Regions from separate parts of the Arthrobacter sp. FW306-2-2C-D06B genome, predicted to be linked through region 2. Evidence: riboswitches for the same ligand, from Rfam matches in the RefSeq annotation. Region 2 holds a riboswitch; the other holds the start of a gene.
What was found. Region 2 has a riboswitch for glycine ahead of lipA (lipoyl synthase). Riboswitches for the same ligand answer to the same signal wherever they lie in the genome.

Region 1 (9,999 bases), 1.3 Mb from region 2:
TCTGCGCGAGAGCTTCTCATTTGTCGCGCGACGATTTCGCATCGGTAGGGTCCGTGGCGTTGATAACGTCTGCCGATTCCTTCGATCCGAACCTCGGAGTCCCCTTCGGCGCATTTGCGCGCCGCCGCATCGTCGGAGCCTTTGCGGACGAGATGCGGGCCAGCGACTGGGCCACGCGCTCTGCGCGCAAACGCATCAAGGAAACCATGTCGGTCCAGGAAACGCTGTCCGGCCTCCTTGGCCGCACGCCGTCGGTCGCCGAAACCGCATCAGCCCTGGGTGTCGAACGCAGCGTGGTGGAAGCCGCCCTGGCCGACGCCGCACGGACGCTGTCGCCGCTGGACGACGTCGTGGTGGACACCGTCGCGGCCGACACCATCTCCCCGGAGCACTCGGTCTTGGCCGATGAGCGCCTCAAGTACCTTCGCGCCGCCGTCGCGGCCCTGCCGGAAAAGATGCGGTACGTCGTCGAGGAGATCTACTTCGGCGGGCGGACCGTCAAGGAACTCGCCGAGGAACTCGGTTCCACGCACGCTGCGGTCTCACAACAGCGCGCCGAGGGCATCCGCCTCATGCGCGATGGGCTGTCCGCGCATTACGCGGACGATCCCGGGCAATCCTTCGAGCCCCAATCGCGCATTACTGCCCGACGCCGGCACGACTACCTCTCGACGCTTGCCACCGCTACCTTGGGCGGAATTACCCGTAGTTTCAGCTCGCCTGATGCTGCCTTGAACCGGGCTGTCTAGACTCAGCCTTACTTTGCGGTGGGCACGCGTCGGAGCACGACGGCGGCAAGGACTGCCGCTCCCGCCATCAATACCAGCCCGATCGCCGCCGTGATGTGGACGCCCGATTCAAAGGCGGCACGCGCGGCGGTGGCCAGGGCGTCGCCCAATGGCTGGGGCAGCGTGGCCGCAACGTCCATGGCTCCGGCGAGCGTCTCCCGCGAGCGTTCGGCTGCGTGGCCGGACAATTCGCCCGGGAGCAGCAAGTGGTGTTGGTAGGACGCTGTCAGGATGGAGCCGAGCACGGCCGTGCCCAGCAATGATCCGAGTTCGTAACCCGTTTCCGAGATCGCCGATGCCGCACCCGCCTTGTCGGCGGGAACCGCGCCGAGGATCAGGTCGTTGGAGATGGTCTCCGCCGAACCGACCCCGATGGCCAGCAGCAGGAGTGCCGTCAAAAGATACCCGGGCCCCTGGCTGTGGTTGCCCAGGGAGGCCACGAGGTATCCAACCGCGCTCAGTGCCAGCCCCGATGCCACCACCAGGCCCGGGCGGATCCGCTTGACGAGTGGAACCACCACCAGGCCCGCCACCATGGTGGCCAGCAGTGCCGGAACCATCGCGATACCCGCCTGCATCGGGGATTGGCCTTCCACGAGCTGCAAGTGCTGCGCGAAGAAGTAGATGAAGCCCGTCATGGAGAAAAGGGACAAGACGTTGGCCGTGATGGCAGTGCTGAAGACCTTGTTCCGGAAAAGCCGTACATCCAACATCGGCGATGCCAAAGAGCGCTGCCGGCGCACGAAGACGATTCCCATGGCCAGGCCGAATGCCATGAAGGCCGCGGACCCGGGGCCAAAACCGTGCACGGCGGCCTCCTTGATTCCATAAACCACGGGGGCCATGGTCAAGATGGACAGCACGACGCTGGGCACGTCCGGCTTGCCCGGGTTGCGATCCTTGGACTCCGGAATGAGGGACGGGCCGAAGGCGAGCAGGGGCAGCAACAGTGGCACCGCAACCAGGAACACGGCTCCCCACCAGAAGTGCTCCACGAGCCAGCCGCCGAAGATCGGCCCGAGCGCGGCGCCGCCGGAGAATCCGGCGGCCCATACAGCGACGGCGAGCCGACGGCGGCTCGGGTCCGGGAAGATGTTGCGGATCAAGGACAGCGTGGACGGCATGAGCATGGCTCCGAAGATGCCCATGCCGGCACGTCCGGCGATGAGCCATTCAGCCGATGGCGCGAAGGCGGTGGCCGCGGAAACGGCGGCGAACCCGGTGCTGCCGGTCAACAGCAAGCGGCGGCGGCCGATCCTGTCTCCCAGGTTTCCCATGGACACCAAGAGTGCGGCAAGCACAAGCGCATAGGCATCGACGACCCATAGCAGCTGCACGCCCCCGACTTCCAGCGAACGGGCGATTTGCGGAAGGGCAAATGTCAGCGCCGTATTGTCCACAGCCACCAGCAACACGGGGAACATCAGGAGTGCGAGGGCAGCCCAATCGCGCCACGGGGCGGATTGGATCGAAGGGGTACGGGGGTGCTGGGTTGTGGACGGGCTGAACATGAAGATAACTGTACCGTCTGGACGGTATAGTTTCAATTCGACTCATAAAATTGGCAACATCGAACTAAGGGATGATGGACACCATGCCGCGAAAACCTATTGCCCGGGACGCTGTCCTGGATGCCTTTGAAGCCCTGCTGATCGAGGTGGGGGAGCGGGCTGCCACCCTGGACGCCGTCGCCAAGCGCGCAGGCGTATCCAAGGGCGGACTGCTCTACCATTTCCCGAACAAGGAAGCCATGATCGGTTCCTTGCTCGAACGCATGGACGGGCTGGCCGCGCTGGACATCGAGGCAATGAAGGCAGCCCCCGAAGGTGCCGCCGCGTTCTTTATCAAGTCTTCCCTGTGGGCGGATACTCCCTTGGACCGGGTGTTTGTGGCGGCGACGCGCCTCGCGGAAGTAGCCCATGAAGAAACCCGCAGGCGTTTCGCCGGGATCCAGCAACAATGGCTCGATGTCCTCGCCGAGGAAGTGGGGCCCGAAATGGCCAAAGCGGTCCGGTACATGGGCGATGGACTTTACTTCAACGCAATGCTTGAAGGCGGCGCCGGTGATACGGAAGTCAAGGCCAGCGCGAGAAGCGCCGACGTCGGTGCGCTGCTGGCCGCCGTCGAACGCCTCCGTGACTGAGCGGCGGCCCAACTGACTCGCAGTAGATGTCGTTTTGAGGCTCCAAAACGACAAAAAGTGCGAGTCAGTTGGGAAAGTCGGGCGGCTCGGTGACCATATTTGCGGACGCGGGCAGTCCATAGGACAATTGAGAGTTGTGGCAGCCGTCACCGGCAACCACGATCTGATTCACATAACTGAATACGCCTTTGATCTGCGGCGGGAGAGTCCTGCAGGCATGTGATGCAGGCGCCGTAGGAGCAAATCCTCCCCAGGAATCTCTCAGGCCCACGCACCGCCGCGGCAAGGCAACTCTGGAAAGCAGTACGCTGACGTGTGCTCACCGACGGTGCAAGCGGAACAGTGCCACAAGCACGGATTCGCGGAAACTCTCAGGTCCAATACAGAGCGGGGAGGAACCCGATTAGCTGTGGCGTACCCTGCGCCGCCTTATTAATGGAGTTCCTTCGTGACGGTTAGTTCAACCTCCACTACGTTCGTAGACCGGCATATCGGCGCCCGCCGCCAGGCCGACATTGACATCATGCTCAAGTCGGTTGGTTACGACAGTGTCGATTCGCTCGTAGACACCGCGGTTCCCAATGACATCCGCCAGGACGTCGCACTCAGGCTCCAGAACGCCCTCAGCGAGGTGGAAGTTCTGGCTGAACTTCGCAAGCTGGCGGCCAAGAACAAGACGGCCGTGCAGATGATCGGCCAGGGCTACTACGACACCGTCACTCCGCCGGTGATCCGCCGCAACATCCTCGAATCCCCGGCCTGGTACACGGCCTACACGCCGTACCAGCCGGAAATCTCCCAGGGCCGCCTCGAAGCCCTGCTGAACTTCCAGACGATGGTCCAGGACCTCGTGGGCCTGCCCATCGCCAATGCCTCCCTGCTGGACGAAGCCACCGCCGTCGCCGAAGCGGTCCTCATGATGCGCCGCGCCAACAAGAACAAGACGGCCCACGACGGCAAGACAGTCCTCGACGCCGACTGCCTCCCGCAGACCATCGCTATCGTGAAGGGCCGCGCCGAGGCGTTGGGCTTCGAGGTGGAGATCGCGGACCTGTCCCAGGGCCTGCCCGACGGCGACATCAACGGCATCGTGCTGCAGCAGCCGGGCGTTTCGGGCCGGGTGTTCGACCACTCCGCCGTGATCGCCGCCGCCAAGGAACGCGGCGCGCTCGTCACCGTCGCCGCGGATCTCCTCGCCCTCACCCTGATCACGCCTCCGGGCGAGCAGGGCGCCGACATCGCCGTCGGCTCCACCCAGCGCTTCGGCGTGCCGCTGTTCTTCGGCGGCCCGCACGCCGCGTACATGGCGGTCCAGAAGGGCCTCGAGCGCTCCATGCCGGGCCGCTTGGTGGGCGTTTCCAAGGACGACGCCGGCACTCCGGCCTACCGCCTCGCGCTCCAGACCCGCGAGCAGCACATCCGCCGCGAGAAAGCGACGTCCAACATCTGCACCGCGCAGGCCCTGTTGGCCATCGTTTCCTCGATGTACGCCGTCTACCACGGCCCCGATGGCCTGAAGGCGATCGCCGAGACCGCCCACAACCACGCCCGGACCCTGGCTGCGTCCTTGAAGGCCGCCGGCCTTGAGGTCCTGCACGGCAGCTTCTTCGACACCGTCACCGTCCGCGTCCCGGGCAAGGCAGCCGGGATCGTTGCTGCTGCCGAGGCCAAGGGCATCAACCTGCGCGCCATCGACGCCGACACCGTAGGAATCTCTGTTGACGAGACGACGACGGCGACCGTCCTCGCCGACGTCGCTGCGGCGTTCGGCGCCACGGTGTCCGGTGACGGCGCGGGTTTCGCCCTGGAGGCCGCCGTCGAGCGCTCTTCCGACTACCTTCAGCACCCGGTGTTCAACACCCACCGTTCCGAGACCCAGCTGCTGCGCTACATCCGCAAGCTTTCGGACCGCGACCTGGCGCTGGACCGCACTATGATCCCGCTGGGATCGTGCACCATGAAGTTGAACGCCACCGCAGAGATGGAAGCCATCTCCTGGCCGGAATTCGCCTCGATCCACCCGTTCGCCCCGGATTCCCAGACCGAAGGCTGGCGCGAGCTCATCACGGACCTGGAATCCCAGCTGACCGAGATCACCGGTTACGACCAGGTCTCCATCCAGCCCAACGCCGGTTCCCAGGGCGAACTCGCGGGCCTGCTGGCTATCCGCGGCTACCACCACTCCCGCGGTGACATCCAGCGCAACGTCTGCCTCATCCCGGCTTCCGCCCACGGCACCAACGCCGCCTCGGCAGTGTTGGCCGGTATGAAGGTGGTGGTGGTTGCCACGGCTGCCGATGGCACCATCGACCACGCGGACCTGCAGGCCAAGATCGACGCCAACAAGGACGTTCTCTCGGCCATCATGATCACCTACCCGTCCACGCACGGCGTGTACGACGCCGACGTGCGCGAAGTCTGCGACTCCGTGCACGCGGCCGGCGGCCAGGTGTACATCGACGGCGCCAACCTGAACGCCCTGGTCGGCCTGGCCCAGCCCGGCAAGTTCGGCGGCGATGTGTCCCACCTGAACCTGCACAAAACCTTCTGCATCCCGCACGGTGGCGGCGGGCCGGGCGTCGGCCCGGTCGCGGCCAAGGCGCACCTTGCACCGTTCATGCCCGGCAATGCCGCGGCTTGGGACGAAGGCAACGACGTTCCGATCTCGGCTTCACGCTTCGGGTCGGCCGGTGTCCTCCCGATTTCCTGGGCCTACGTAAAGCTCATGGGTGGCGAAGGGCTCACCGAAGCCACGAAGTCCGCGCTGCTTGCTGCGAACTACATCGCCTCGCGCCTCAACGAGTACTTTCCCGTTCTCTACACCGGTGAAGGCGGACTCGTGGCCCACGAGTGCATCCTTGACCTGCGCGAACTGACGGCCAAGACCGGCGTCACCGCGGAGGACGTGGCCAAGCGCCTCATCGACTACGGTTTCCACGCTCCCACCCTGGCGTTCCCGGTCGCGGGCACCCTGATGGTGGAGCCCACCGAATCCGAGGACCTCGGCGAGATCGACCGCTTCATCGAAGCCATGATCACCATCCGCAAGGAAATCGACCAGGTTGCCCACGGCGACTTCACGGTGGAGAACAGCCCGCTGCGCCACGCACCGCACACCGCGGCCGCCGTCGTCTCCTCGGACTGGAACCGTGAATACTCCCGCGAGCAGGCCGTCTTCCCGGTCCACCACCTCAAGCAGGACAAGTACTTCCCGCCCGTAGGCCGCATCGACGGTGCCGCTGGCGACCGTAACCTGGTCTGCTCGTGCCCTCCGATCGAAGCCTTCGAGAACTAAAGGACTCCTCACGATGACTGAGAACTACACTGCGCTCTACGAAGAGCACAAGAAGCTCGGCGCTTCCTTCACCGATTTCGGTGGCTGGCAGATGCCCCTGAAGTACTCCTCCGAACTGGCCGAGCACCACGCAGTCCGCCAGTCCGCGGGCCTGTTCGACCTCTCCCACATGGGCGAAGTCTGGGTCACCGGTCCGGAAGCCGCGGCATTCCTGGACTACGCCTTGGTGGGCAAGATCTCCGCCATGTCGATTGGCAAGGCCAAGTACTCGCTGATCTGCCAGGAAGACGGCGGCATCATCGACGACCTCATCACGTATCGTCGCGGCGATGCCAAGTTCCTGGTGGTTCCGAACGCCGGCAACGCCAAGGTTGTGGCCGAGGCACTGGCGCAGCGGGCTGCCAACTTTGACGTCGTCGTCGAGGACGCCTCCGCGGCAACCTCCCTGATCGCCGTCCAGGGTCCCAAGGCGGAAGAAATCCTCCTCCGCTTGGTCCCGGCGGAACAGCACTCGCTGGTCACCGAACTCAAGTACTACGCCGCCGTCGAGGTGCCCTTCGCCTTCGCCGGGAGCACCACGGAACTGCTGCTCGCCCGCACCGGCTACACGGGCGAGGACGGCTTCGAAATCTTCGTGGACAACGATGCCGCCGCCGCCCTGTGGCAAGCAATCGCGGCAGTTGCCCAGGACGGCGAGCTGATCCCCGCCGGCCTGGCCTCGCGTGACTCTCTGCGCCTCGAAGCCGGCATGCCCCTCTACGGCAACGAGCTCTCCCGCGAGGGCAACCCCTTCTCGGCAGGCCTGGGTCCCGTTGTCTCGCTCGCCAAGGAAAGCGACTTCGTAGGCCGCACCGCCCTGGAAGCCTTGAAGGCCGCAGGCGCCGGTTCAACCAGCGGCCGCAAGCTGGTTGGCCTCAAGGGCTTGGGCCGCCGCGCCGGTCGCAGCCACTACCCGGTCCTCAAGGACGGCATAGTGGTCGGCGAAGTCACCTCCGGCCAGCCCAGCCCCACGCTCGGCTACCCGGTCGCGCTTGCCTACGTCGACGTCGAACACGCCGAGCCAGGCACGGCCCTGGACGTAGACCTGCGCGGCAAGTCCGAGCCGTTCGAAGTTGTCGCACTGCCGTTCTACAAGCGAGTCAAGTAAGTCGTCTCGCCTTAGGCCCGTCGGATCCGGGGGGTGGCTGGGAGCCGCGGTCCCGGCGGGTTGCGTGACCGTGGTTGCGTTAGCCCGTCGGGTCCGACATCCTCTGCATGCTCGGTCGCGAAGACGCCCGCTAAGCGGACGTGTCGCTCCCTTAGACGCATGCTGCCGGATGCCGGCACCCGATGGGGCCGTCCAGCTCACCTTCGAATCAGCTCACCGCGGGTTCAGTTTCAGTCCGGCACCTTTGGTTCGCTTTCGAAAGCCAAAGGTGCTGGATGATGGGCCACCTGCCGCAGCTTGGGCCCGCGGAAACTGAATCGGCCCACGGGAACCACGGGTTACCGACTAAAACCCGAAAGGGCCAGCGTTCTTTTCCGGAACTGTTGGCCCCGAAAACTGAACTGACGGAGGGCGGGTGACGGGATTCCGGCAGCGTGCGTCTAAGCGAGGCACGAGCGAGCACGCCGAGGAATTCCGTTATCCGCCACCCAACCTGACCACAACTGTTTTTTTAGACCAACGCAAAGGAAAAAACATGGCAAAAGTTGCACCTGAACTCCAGTACTCCGACGAGCACGAGTGGGTTGCCCGCGAAGCCGGCAACCTTGTGTCCGTCGGTATCTCGGCCGTGGCCACCGATGCCCTCGGCGACATCGTGTACGTCGACTTGCCCGAGGTCGGTTCCGCTGTGACTGCGGGGGAGACCTGCGGCGAGGTTGAGTCCACCAAGTCCGTCTCGGACCTGTACTCCCCGGTGACGGGCGAGATCACGGAAGTGAACTCCGCCGTCGTCGACGATCCTGCCCTGATAAACAACGATCCGTACGGTGCGGGGTGGCTCTTCAAGGTCGCCGCCGAGTCCGACGGTCCGCTGCTTTCCGCCGAGGAATACGCTTCCAAGAACGGTGGCGAGCTGTGAGCGCCGCAACCGGGGCCGCAGGCACCGAGAACATTGTGTTCGAGCAGGTAGTTTCGCCGAGCCTGGACACGGTGTTGTCCGAGCTGGATCCAGAGATCGCGGCAAAGATCGACGATGAGCTGAACCGCCAGCGTTCGGGCCTGGAAATGATCGCGTCGGAGAACCACACTGCCGTGGCTGTCATGCAGGCGCAGGGTTCGGTCCTGACCAACAAGTATGCCGAAGGCTACCCGGGCAAGCGCTACTACGGTGGCTGCGAGCACGTGGACGTCATCGAGCAGTTGGCCATCGACCGGGTGAAGGCCCTCTTCGGTGCCGGGTACGCGAACGTGCAGCCGCACTCCGGCGCACAGGCAAACGCCTCGGTGATGCACGCCCTCATCAAGCCGGGCGACACCATCATGGGCCTGAACCTGGCGCACGGCGGGCACTTGACCCACGGCATGCGGATCAACTTCTCCGGACGCTTGTACAACGTCATCCCGTACCAGGTCCGGGAAGAGGACCACCGGATCGACATGGCCGAAGTGGAGCGCCTGGCGCTCGAGCACAAGCCAGCGCTGATCGTGGCTGGCTGGTCCGCGTATGCGCGCCAGCTGGACTTCGCCGAGTTCCGCCGCATCGCCGACCTCGTGGGCGCGTACCTCATGGTGGACATGGCGCACTTCGCCGGCCTGGTGGCCGCCGGTCTGCACCCGTCCCCGGTCCCGCACGCGCACGTCACGACGTCGACGACGCACAAGACCCTCGCCGGTCCGCGCGGCGGCATCATCCTCTCCAACGACGCCGACATCGCCAAGAAGATCAACTCCGCGGTCTTCCCGGGCCAGCAGGGTGGTCCGTTGGAGCATGTGATCGCGGGCAAGGCCGTGGCCTTCAAGATCGCCGGCTCCGAAGAGTTCAAGGAACGCCAGGAGCGCGTGCTGGCCGGAGCCCGGATCCTGGCCGAGCGCCTCGTCCAGGACGACGTCACTGCCAAGGGGATCTCCGTGATTTCCGGGGGCACGGACGTGCACCTGGTGCTCGTGGACCTGCGCAACTGCGAGCTCGACGGCCAGCAGGCCGAAGACCGCCTCGCGGCGATCGACATCACCGTCAACCGCAACGCGGTTCCGTTCGACCCGCGGCCGCCGATGGTGACGTCCGGTCTGCGGATCGGCACCCCGGCACTAGCCACGCGCGGTTTCGGTGAAGCGGCGTTCCGCGAAGTTGCGGACATCATCGCCGAGGCATTGATCGCCGACGCCGACGCCGACCTCTCCGGTCTACGTCACCGCGTGGAGGCACTCGCCGCCGCGCACCCGCTCTACCCGGGCGTTGCGAACCTCAGCTGAGGTTCTCCGGGCCCGGAGGGGGCTGGGCATCCGGCAGCATGCGTCTAAGGGAGCGTCACGTCCGCGCAGCGGGCGTCTTCGCGACCGAGCATGCAGAGGATGTCCGGCTCCCTCCCCACCCAACCACTCACCTAGTTAGGAACCGACAATGGCTGTTGGCGTCTTCGATCTTTTCTCTATTGGGATTGGTCCTTCGAGTTCGCATACTGTGGGGCCGATGCGGGCTGCTGCGGTCTTTGCGGGCGAGCTCAAGGAGTCCGGTGCCCTGGAACGGGTGGCGTCCCTGCGCGTTGACCTGTACGGTTCCTTGGCTGCTACGGGCCGCGGGCACGGCACCATGACCGCTGTGCTGTTGGGCCTGGAGGGCTACCAC
Region 2 (9,999 bases):
CCTGGGCGGCGTCGGACCAACTGATCCGTGGCGAGATCTGGAGGGCGTTGATCAGCCGAAGATCCTCTTCGCTGAGTTCCATCAGCGATCCTCTCCTAGGTGATGCATGATTCCTGTTAATTCTGGCATGGTCCTGAATTTTTTCATGGCTTTTGAAGATTGTGAGGCGAGTCACTTCACAATGGCTATGGATACCTACCAATCGTTCAGGAAACAGGAGAACAAATGTCGATCGCTTCGGACGCCAAAGAGATGCAAGGAGAAATCGCCCGGTTCCGTCACGAGCTCCACCAGGAACCGGAAATCGGCCTGGACCTCCCGCGCACCCAGGAAAAGGTGCTCAAGGCCCTCGACGGACTCCCGTACGAAATCACCCTTGGCGAGAGCACGACGTCGGTCACCGCGGTCTTGCGCGGCGGCGCGCCCGGTGCGCTTGGCGCGGAACCAGCCCGGAAGCCGGCTGTGTTGCTCCGCGCCGACATGGACGGCCTTCCCGTCCAGGAGCGCACCGGCGTCGAGTTCTCCTCGAAGATCGACGGCGCCATGCACGCCTGCGGCCACGACCTCCACACCTCCATGCTCGCCGGAGCTGCAACCCTGCTGGCCGAGCGACGCGATCAGCTAGCAGGCGACGTGGTGCTGATGTTCCAGCCGGGCGAAGAAGGCTTCGACGGCGCGGGCCACATGATCCGCGAAGGCGTCCTGGACGCCGCAGGCCGCCGTGTTGACGCGGCGTACGGCATGCATGTCTTCTCCTCCCTGGAGCCGTATGGCCAGTTCTGCACCAAGCCGGGCGTGATGATGAGCGCCTCCGACGGGCTCTTCGTCACGGTCCTCGGTGCCGGCGGTCACGGCTCGGCGCCGCATGCGGCCAAGGACCCCGTCACTGCGGCCGCGGAAATGGTGACAGCGCTGCAGGTCATGATCACGCGGCAGTTCAACATGTTCGATCCCGTAGTCCTGACCGTGGGCGTACTGCAGGCAGGTACCAAGCGCAACGTCATCCCCGAATCCGCGCGTTTCGAAGCCACCATCCGCACGTTCTCCGAAGCCTCCCGCGACCGGATGATGACCGCGATTCCCCAGCTCCTCAAGGGCATTGCCTTGGCGCACGGCCTGGAGGTGGACGTCGACTACCGCGGCGAATACCCCATGACCGTCACTGACGAGGACGAAACCCACACCGCCGAGAACGTCATCTCGGACATGTTCGGCGATTCCCGGCTCTCACGCTGGGCCACCCCGATCAGTGGCTCGGAAGATTTCTCCAGGGTCCTGGCCGAAGTTCCGGGAACCTTCGTGGGCCTCAGCGCCGTACCGCGGGGCGTGGACCACACCACCTCACCGTTCAACCACTCCCCGTACGCCACCTTCGACGACGGCGTACTGTCCGACGGCGCGGCGCTCTACGCAGAGCTCGCGGTTTCCCGCATCGCCATCCTTGCCGCCGGCAACTAACCACCACCCCAAACCTTGGAGCACGACATGACCGCTACCGTAGGCTCTTCAGCCACAGTCCAGGTCCACAAGTCCCATCTGCGAACCCTCATCGGCACCGGCATCGGCAACGCCGTCGAATGGTACGACTGGGCCATCTACGCCACGTTCTCGCCTTTCATTGCCAGCGCGCTCTTCAGCAGTGCCGACCCCACCTCCGCGGTCCTCTCCACACTGGCGATCTTCGCCGTCGGATTCGTGGCCCGGCCGTTCGGCGGCTTCGTCTTCGGCTGGATCGGCGACAGGATCGGCCGCAAGACGTCCATGACGTTCGCCGTCGGCCTCGCAGCCCTCGGCAGCCTGCTGATCGGTATCGCCCCGACATTCCAGGCTGTCGGGGCTTTTGCCTCCGTCATGCTCCTGGTGGCCCGCCTCATCCAGGGCCTCGCCCACGGTGGCGAGCTGCCGTCGTCGCAGACGTACCTGTCCGAAATGGCCCCCAAGGAAAAGCGCGGCTTCTGGGCAACCCTCATCTACACCTCCGGCACCGCCGGCATCCTCGCCGGAACTTTGCTGGGCGCCATCCTGACCGGGGTGCTGAGCAAGGCCGACATGAACGCCTGGGGCTGGCGCGTCCCCTTCCTGGTGGGCGGCGCCCTAGGCATCTACGCCCTGGTCATGCGGGCCAAGATGAAGGAGACCGAGGCGTTCGAAGCCGAAGCTCCGAAAGAAAAGCGTGAGCCGATGTGGCCGCAGATCGTCAAGTACCGCAAGCAGGCCCTACAGGTGATCGGGCTGACCGTCGGCCTCACCGTTGTCTACTACATCTGGGGCGTCGTGGCGCCGAGCTACGCGGCCAGCAGCCTCAAGATGGACCGCGGCGCGGCCCTGTGGGCCGGGGTCATCGGCAACATCGCTTTCATTGCGTCGCTGCCGTTCTGGGGCAAGCTGTCCGACCGGATCGGCCGCAAGCCGGTGCTGATCGTGAGTTCCGCCGGCGCGGCGTTGCTGCACTTCCCCATGACGTGGCTCCTGAAGGATTCCCCGTGGCAGCTGGCCGTTTCGATGTCCGTGATGCTGTTCTTCATTGCCGGCAGCGCCTCGATTGTCCCTGCCGTGTACGCCGAGCTCTTCCCGACCAAGATCCGCACCGTGGGCGTCGGCGTCCCGTATTCGATCTGCGTTGCGGTCTTCGGCGGCACGGCTCCGTACCTGCAGACCTGGCTCGGCAGCATCGGCCAGGCCAACATGTTCAACGTCTACGCCGTGATCCTGCTGGCCATCGGAATCGGGTTCGCCTTCATGATCCCGGAAACCAAGGGCAAGGACCTGACACACTAACTCCCCCGTTCGGACCCAACTGGCTCGCATTTGTTGTCGTTTTGAGCCCTCATAACGACAACAACTGCGAGTCAGTTGGGCTAGCCGACGTAACGGTTCCGGCCGGCGCGGAAGCCGAAGAGCGCCGCCAAGGATCCCACCACGAGGAACAGGATGCCGGCGGCCGTGAAGCCACCAGTCACCTGGTGCAGCTGGCCCACCATGAGGGTTCCCGTGGAACCCAAGCCATAGCCGACGCCCTGCATCATGCCGGAAAGGTGCGCAGCGGTGTGGGAATCGCGGGTACGCAGCATGATCATGGTCAACGCGACGGCCGTGAGGCTCCCCTGGCCCAGGCCCAACAGCCCGGTCCACACCCAAATCAAACTCGTGGGGCCGAAAATACTCAAGGCGAAGCCGCCGCCGGTCATGAGCGCCACTACGGTGTTGATGACGCGCTGGTCTTTGAAACGTGCCGCGAGCCCGGGAGCGATGAACGAACCAAGCATCTGCAGCACAATCGACACGGACACGATCAAACCGGCCGTCCCGCCGTCGATCCCGCGATCGCGCAGAATCGGCGCCAACCAGGCGAACACGCTGAAGGACATCATCGCCTGCAACGCCATGAAGGTGGTGACCTGCCAGGCGACGGCGGAACGCCAGACCTTCGCGCCGCCGTCGGCCGCGTTGTGCCGGACGGGATGCTGGCGGATCGCGAGGGGCAGGAACAGCAAGAGTACGACGGCGGCGGGCAGCGCCCAGAACCACAGCGCCGAGGTCCAGTGCCCGGCCGCGACAAAGACGGGATAGGTGAATCCGGCGCCAAGCGCGGCAGACGCGCAAATCGCCGTCGTATACAGCCCGCCCATGAGCCCGAGCCGATGCGGGAAGTCGCGCTTGACCACGCCAGGCAGCAGCACGTTGCACAGCGCGATCGCGGCGCCGCACGCCGCGGTGCCGGCGAGGAGGGCCGGTAAGTGCCCGGCGCCGGCGAGGTCCACAGGACGGAGCAGCAGCCCGGCTGTCAGCACTGCCATCGCGCCGAGCAATACTCTCTCGGCACCGAACCGGCGGGCCAGGATCGGCGCCATCGGGGCGAAGACACCCAGCAACGTCACGGGCACAGTGGTGAGGACAACCACTGCCCAGCCCGGCAGCCCGGCGTCGGCGGTGACTTCCGGAAGGACTGCCGAAAAACTCGAAAAAACCGTCCGCAGATTCAGGCCTATCAGCACCAGGCAGATCCCCAGGAAGACGAGTCCGCCGCGTGTCTTGATCTGCGTGGGCTCGGCGGCGGGAAGCTCGTCGATCTCGGCGTCGACGAGGATCTCGGGGACGCCGGGGTGCGGCTCGGTGTTCTTTGGGGCGCTTGAAGCGGGGGTCACCAACCCATTCTGGCAGTCACGCTCATACGCGGCGTCCATGACGGGAGCGTATGCAGGTTCCGCGGCGGGGCTTTGACCGTGCAACGGTATTCTGGAGGAGATGAGTGAAACCCCAGAATCCCCCGAAACACCGCAGTCTTCGCGCCCCGTGACCCCAGGCAGCCAGGCCTCCTTCGGCACGTATGGCGGCCGGCCGGTGAGTTTCGTGCGCCGCGGGACGCGCCTTCAGGGTCGGCGCCAGGCCGCCTGGGAAGAGCACTCGGACCGCTGGGCCATCCAGGTTCCGCGGCATGTCGCCAACACTTCCGTACACCCGGACTACGTGTTCGACGCCGAAGCAGAGTTTGGGCGCAAGGCACCGCTGATCGTCGAAATCGGTTCGGGACTCGGCGACGCCGTATGCCACGCGGCGGAGGAGAACCCGGACAAGGACTTCCTCGCCGTGGAGGTCTACACCCCGGGCCTGGCCAACACGATGATCAAGATCAACAGCCGCGGACTCCGCAACGTCCGTGTCGTGGAAGCCAACGCCCCCGAGGTCCTGGCCACCATGCTCCCCGCGGGTTCTGTCAGCGAGCTCTGGGTCTTCTTCCCGGACCCGTGGCACAAATCCCGGCACCATAAACGCCGCCTTATCCAGCCCGCGTTCGCCGAACTCGCTGCGCGGTCCCTCGAGAAGGGTGGCCTGTGGCGCATCGCCACCGACTGGTCCAACTACGCCATCCACGTCCGCGAGGTCCTCGCCGGCTCCACCGAGTTTGAGAACGTGCACGACGGCGAGCGGACCGGCGCTGACAGCCCCCTCACCCAAGTGTGGGAATCGGGAGTCGAATCGATGGTGGGCGGGGCGCCCGTCAAGGAAGGCCGCGCCCCGGTCAGCACCGAGCACACCGGCCCCAACGAGGGAGTGGACCACGTGGGCGGATGGGCTCCGCGCTTCGATGGCCGCATCCGCACCAGCTTCGAAAACAAGGCCCACGAGGCCGGACGCATGATCTTCGACCTTAGCTATCGCAGGATCTAGCTTCACGATCGCGCCTAGGTTCTTTGCGCACCGCACAGGCACCGGATACCATGTGAGACGTGTCACCGAAAGGCGGCATGTGCTTATGATCTGCGGCGGGAGAGCCCTGCCGGTACATTTTCAGCAGGCGCCGTAGGAGCAAATCCTCCCCAGGAATCTCTCAGGCCCATGTACCGCCGCGGCAAGGCAACTCTGGAAAGCAGTCCGGGCTACCGGGCTCACCGACGGTGCAAGCGTCCAGCCACGAGGCGGGACGCGGAAACTCTCAGGTCCAATACAGAGCGGGGAGGAACCGAATCATCGTGGTGCGTCCGCGCCACCTGAATTATGGAGTTCCTCATGACCCTGGCACCTGAAGGCCGTAAGCTGCTGCGCGTTGAACAGCGCAACAAAGCCGTCCCGGTCGAACGCAAGCCCGAGTGGATCAAGGCCAAGGTCCAGATGGGCCCGGAATTCGTGGGCCTGAAGAACCTCGTGAAAAAAGAAGGCCTGCACACCGTCTGCGAGGAAGCCGGCTGCCCGAACATCTTCGAGTGCTGGGAAGACAAGGAAGCGACCTTCCTGATCGGCGGCTCCGAATGCACCCGCCGCTGCGACTTCTGCCAGATCGACACCGGCAAGCCCTCCCCCGTGGACATGTTCGAACCCACCAAGGTCGCCCGCTCCGTCCAAGCCATGCAGCTCCGCTACGCCACCGTCACCGGCGTCGCCCGCGACGACCTCGAAGACGAAGGCGTCTGGCTCTACGCCGAAACCGTCCGCAAGATCCACGAACTGAACCCCGGCACCGGCGTCGAACTGCTCATCCCCGACTTCTCCGGCAAACCCGAACACATCCAAGCGATCTGCGACTCGAACCCGGAGGTCTTCGCTCACAACGTCGAAACCGTGCCCCGGATCTTCAAGCGCATCCGCCCCGCGTTCCGCTACGACCGCTCCCTGGACGTCATCACCCAGGGCCGGGCCGCCGGCATGGTCACCAAATCCAACCTGATCCTGGGCATGGGCGAAACCCGGGAAGAGATCTCCGAAGCCCTGACCGACCTGCACGCCGCCGGCTGTGACCTGATCACCATCACCCAGTACCTGCGCCCCTCCGAACGGCACCTGCCCGTGGACCGCTGGGTCAAACCCCAGGAATTCGTCGAGCTCGCCACCGAAGCCGAGGAAATCGGCTTCCTCGGCGTCATGTCCGGGCCCCTGGTCCGCTCCTCCTACCGCGCCGGACGCCTCTGGGCCACCGCGATGCGCAAGAAAGGCCGCGAAATCCCGGCCCACCTGGCCCACATCGCCGAAGGCATCCAGGACTCCGGCACCACCCGCCAGGAAGCCCGCACCCTCCTCGCACACCACGCCACGGCCTGATCCGCAAGGAGCCAGCATGTTTCCCACCCGGATTGAAATCATTCCCTCAGACGGAATCGTTGAGAAAGTCCAGGCCGCAGTGCCGCTTTCCACAACGCTCACCGTCACCTGCCTGCCCCATCACGGCATCGTGCGGACCATGGAGGCTTCCGTCAAGCTCAGCCTGCTCGGCTACAACGTGATTCCGCACATCTCAGCACGCGGGCTGGAGCACCGGTCGCAGCTTTCCGGCATCCTCCGGGACTGCGAGACCGCCGGGATCACGGAGGTCTTCGCCATTGGCGGAGACGGTGCGCAAGCTGCCGGCCCCTATCGATCGAGCCTTCCCCTCTTGGCGGACATCGCCGAGTACTCCGGCGGCAGCATCACCGCGGGCATCGCCGGTTACCCCGAGGGGCATCCTTCCGTGAGCGGGCTGGACTTGCTGGATGCCCTGTTGGCCAAACAACACCTGGCGACGCATGTTGTCACGCAGATGTGCTTCTCCACCCCGGCGATCCTCGACTATGCAGCACTCCTGCGGCGGGAAGGCGTCGAGCTTCCGGTGTGGGCTGGAATTGCAGGGGCAGTTCCCCGAATCAAGCTGCTGGCCCTGGCAACCCAAATCGGCGTCGGGACATCCCTGAAGTTCCTCAGCAACAAAGGAACCCTTGCCCGCAAGCTTCTCGGCGGGGACAAGTACTCACCGGACGGCCTGGTTTCCGAACTCATGACGCACCCGGATGGTATCTCCGGAATCCATCTGTACAGTTTCAACCGACTGGACATGCCCAGCTGGGAGCGAAGCGATCTGCCCGATCCCGAGGCCAGCGAAGCAGCATCCGCGTAGCCGCGCACCGCTATAACCGCGTAGGTCCCGGGGACCCCTAGCTCCCCGGGACCGAAATCACCGCGACCGTCTTCTGGGCGTCATCGCGCAGTTCCACGCCCGAAATCCCGGCGAGCTGGACCGGCGTCGCGCCCGTGACCTTGATGTGGCCGCTGGGCGTCGCCGTCCAACCGCAAGCCATTTCCTCCGTGCCGTCGCGGCCCTTGACCCACAGGTACATCGTGCCTTGCGCCGGCATGCTGCGGCCTTCGAGTTGCAGCTCGGTCCCCCACGCCTTCCTGACGAACCCCACAGTCAGCTGCAGGCCGTTGTCTGTCTGCAGCGAGTAGCTGGCGTCAGGCTTGGGTGGCTGGTTCAGCACCGGCCCCGCCAGTATGCCCAACCCCAGGCAAGCGGCGGCAACGGCACCCATCAAGGCCGCCCACCGGCGTCGGGACTTCCGCCGCCGTGCCGTCATCTTCACAAGAATCGGCTGCGGGAGCGTTTCTGGAAAAGCCCCCCAAAGTGAGCGGGCGTCGGATGGAGCTGCGGCGGAGGGCTCGACGGCGGGCCGCCCGGCGGCGAGCGCGACGGCGTCGGGCACGGGGACGGCGTCGAGGAGGGCAGGGAGGCTTTCCAACTCGCCCAGCTCGAGCCGGCAATCAGCGCAGCTTGCCAAGTGCCCTTCGAAAGCCCGGGCCTCGGCAGGCTCCAGGCCGCCGAGCAAGTAGGCGCCCAGCAATTGGTGAAGTCCGGTTTCGTTCACCGCTGCACCCCCATTTCGTCGAGAATCGTGCGAAGCGCCCTGACGGCGTAGAAGGCCCGGGATTTCACCGTGCCGCTGGGGATGTTGAGCCTCAGCGCGGCCTCGTTCACCGTGAAACGTTCGTAATGCAGGGCTACCAGGACCTCCCGGTGTTCGGTGCTGAGCCGCAGGAGCGCCTCCTCCATAAGGACCCGATTGAGGAGCTCGTCCACCCGCTCGGTGGCCTCCTCCGGGTCCGCCATGTCGCGTTCGGCAGCCTCTGCCGGGCGCCGCTGGGCCTTGCGGTAGTTGTCGATGATGACATTGCGGGCAGTGCGGAACAAATAGCTGCGCAGGCTGCCGGTGATCTGAGGGGCGTGCTGCCACACCCGGAGGATGGTTTCCTGCACCACGTCTTCCGCCAAGTGCGCGTCCGGCGTGCAGCTCAGCACGAAGCGGCGCAGGGCTGTGCCGTGGTCGCGGTAGATCGCGGCCACCACATCCTCGTCGAGCGGCATCGGCGCCTCCTTGGTGCTCGGCTTCCCCTTCTCCTGCGATACGACGTGCCCGCCACGAAAAAGGTTCACGCCCTGTGAACCATTCTTCACCCGGCGGCGTCGTACGGGTTAGCTTCCGGCACGTCCACGGCCGGTGCGAGCGAAGGAGCAAACCATGAAGAAGCAACTCGGCACCGGGCTCGGCATTCTTGCGCTGGCCATCGCGCTCACTGCCTGCGGAGGAAGCCCCGGCGCGTCCTCCTCATCCTCGAGCGCCACCAGTCCCAGTCCTACGGCATCCAGCCCCGCGGCGTCGAGTACGCCTGCTGGCGCTGCGGAACTGAAGACGGCGTCGTCGAGCGTTGGCGAGCGAGTGGTTGCGGCGAACGGCAAGAGCGTCTACATCTTCGCGAAGGACGTCAAGGACTCCGGCAAGAGCGCCTGCACCGGCGGCTGCGCTACCAACTGGCCTGCCGTGACGACGACGTCGACCAAGCCGGCGGTTGACGGGGTGAGCGGAACCATCGGCACCATCCCCACAGCAGACGGCAAGATGCAGATCACCATCAACGGCATGCCCCTCTACTTCTACTCCAAAGACGAAGACTCCAGTGACACCTACGGCCAAGGCGTGGGCGGCGTCTGGTCCTTGGTCAGCCCGTCCGGTTCCATGCTGACCCCGAGCAGCAGCAGCCCGAGCGGGAGCAGCACCCCAAGCGGGAGCAGCACCCCAAGCGGGAGCAGCATGGGCTACTGAAACCCTCGCTCACTTTTGCAGCCCAAAACACAAACGCTCGCTCAGATCTCTCCGGGCCTGCCGGAAGATCTGAGCGAGCGTTTGTCCTGGAGGCCTCAAAGGTGAGCGGGCGTCCGCCTTGGAAGCCCTATAGGTGAGCGGGCGTTTTAGGCGTCTTCGAACTCTTCAGCGTCCTCGAACTCGACGGCGGCGATGATTTCCTTCGTCTCCGGGTGGATCATGAAGGCTTCGTCGTCCTCTTCGATCATGATGTAGTTGCCGTGGTCCGTGGTGAAGTGCCAGGCGAGGATCGTCTCGCCGTCGTGCTCGTAGTTGGGATCGCCCATGGTGATCTTCTCCAGCTGGTAGCCGGCAACGTCGCACAGTTCACGGATGATGAGCTCGAATTCAGGGGCGTTCTCAAGTTCAGCTTCCGCCGCCTCGGCCTGGCGCTCTTCGAGGTTCGGGATGAGGGCTACGCGCTCGGCGATGTGGGCCTTCAGCTGCTCCTCGTCCAGGTAGAGCACTCCGTCCTGGCTGCGGAGCCACGCCGCGTTGAGTTCGATGATGTCTTCGGTCTCCAGGAGGGATTCGAATTCGCCGTCGAGGGCCTCGAGTTCGGCAACGGCTTCCGGTGCCACTTCGGACTCGTCAAGGTCGCCGTCCAGGTAGGCCTCGG

Region 1: another riboswitch for glycine. It lies ahead of gcvP (aminomethyl-transferring glycine dehydrogenase); the one in region 2 lies ahead of lipA (lipoyl synthase).

What each region holds. Positions count from the first base shown of each region.
Region 1 is NZ_CP084560.1:875,810-885,808, forward strand. Features, by position in the region: gene LFT47_RS04320 (sigma-70 family RNA polymerase sigma factor) at 1-749, shown strand, start outside; gene LFT47_RS04325 (MFS transporter) at 758-2,299, opposite strand; gene LFT47_RS04330 (TetR/AcrR family transcriptional regulator) at 2,383-2,931, shown strand; glycine riboswitch at 3,121-3,218, shown strand; glycine riboswitch at 3,220-3,327, shown strand; gene gcvP (aminomethyl-transferring glycine dehydrogenase) at 3,380-6,226, shown strand; gene gcvT (glycine cleavage system aminomethyltransferase GcvT) at 6,240-7,373, shown strand; gene gcvH (glycine cleavage system protein GcvH) at 7,909-8,292, shown strand; gene glyA (serine hydroxymethyltransferase) at 8,289-9,626, shown strand; gene LFT47_RS04355 (L-serine ammonia-lyase) at 9,775-9,999, shown strand, end outside.
Region 2 is NZ_CP084560.1:4,097,159-4,107,157, forward strand. Features, by position in the region: gene LFT47_RS19085 (Lrp/AsnC family transcriptional regulator) at 1-82, opposite strand, end outside; gene LFT47_RS19090 (M20 metallopeptidase family protein) at 226-1,458, shown strand; gene LFT47_RS19095 (MFS transporter) at 1,486-2,778, shown strand; gene LFT47_RS19100 (MFS transporter) at 2,859-4,145, opposite strand; gene trmB (tRNA (guanosine(46)-N7)-methyltransferase TrmB) at 4,246-5,169, shown strand; glycine riboswitch at 5,256-5,355, shown strand; glycine riboswitch at 5,357-5,459, shown strand; gene lipA (lipoyl synthase) at 5,509-6,534, shown strand; gene LFT47_RS19115 (methylenetetrahydrofolate reductase) at 6,551-7,363, shown strand; gene LFT47_RS19120 (anti-sigma factor family protein) at 7,401-8,108, opposite strand; gene LFT47_RS19125 (sigma-70 family RNA polymerase sigma factor) at 8,105-8,605, opposite strand; gene LFT47_RS19130 (COG4315 family predicted lipoprotein) at 8,760-9,341, shown strand; gene LFT47_RS19135 (DMP19 family protein) at 9,488-9,999, opposite strand, start outside.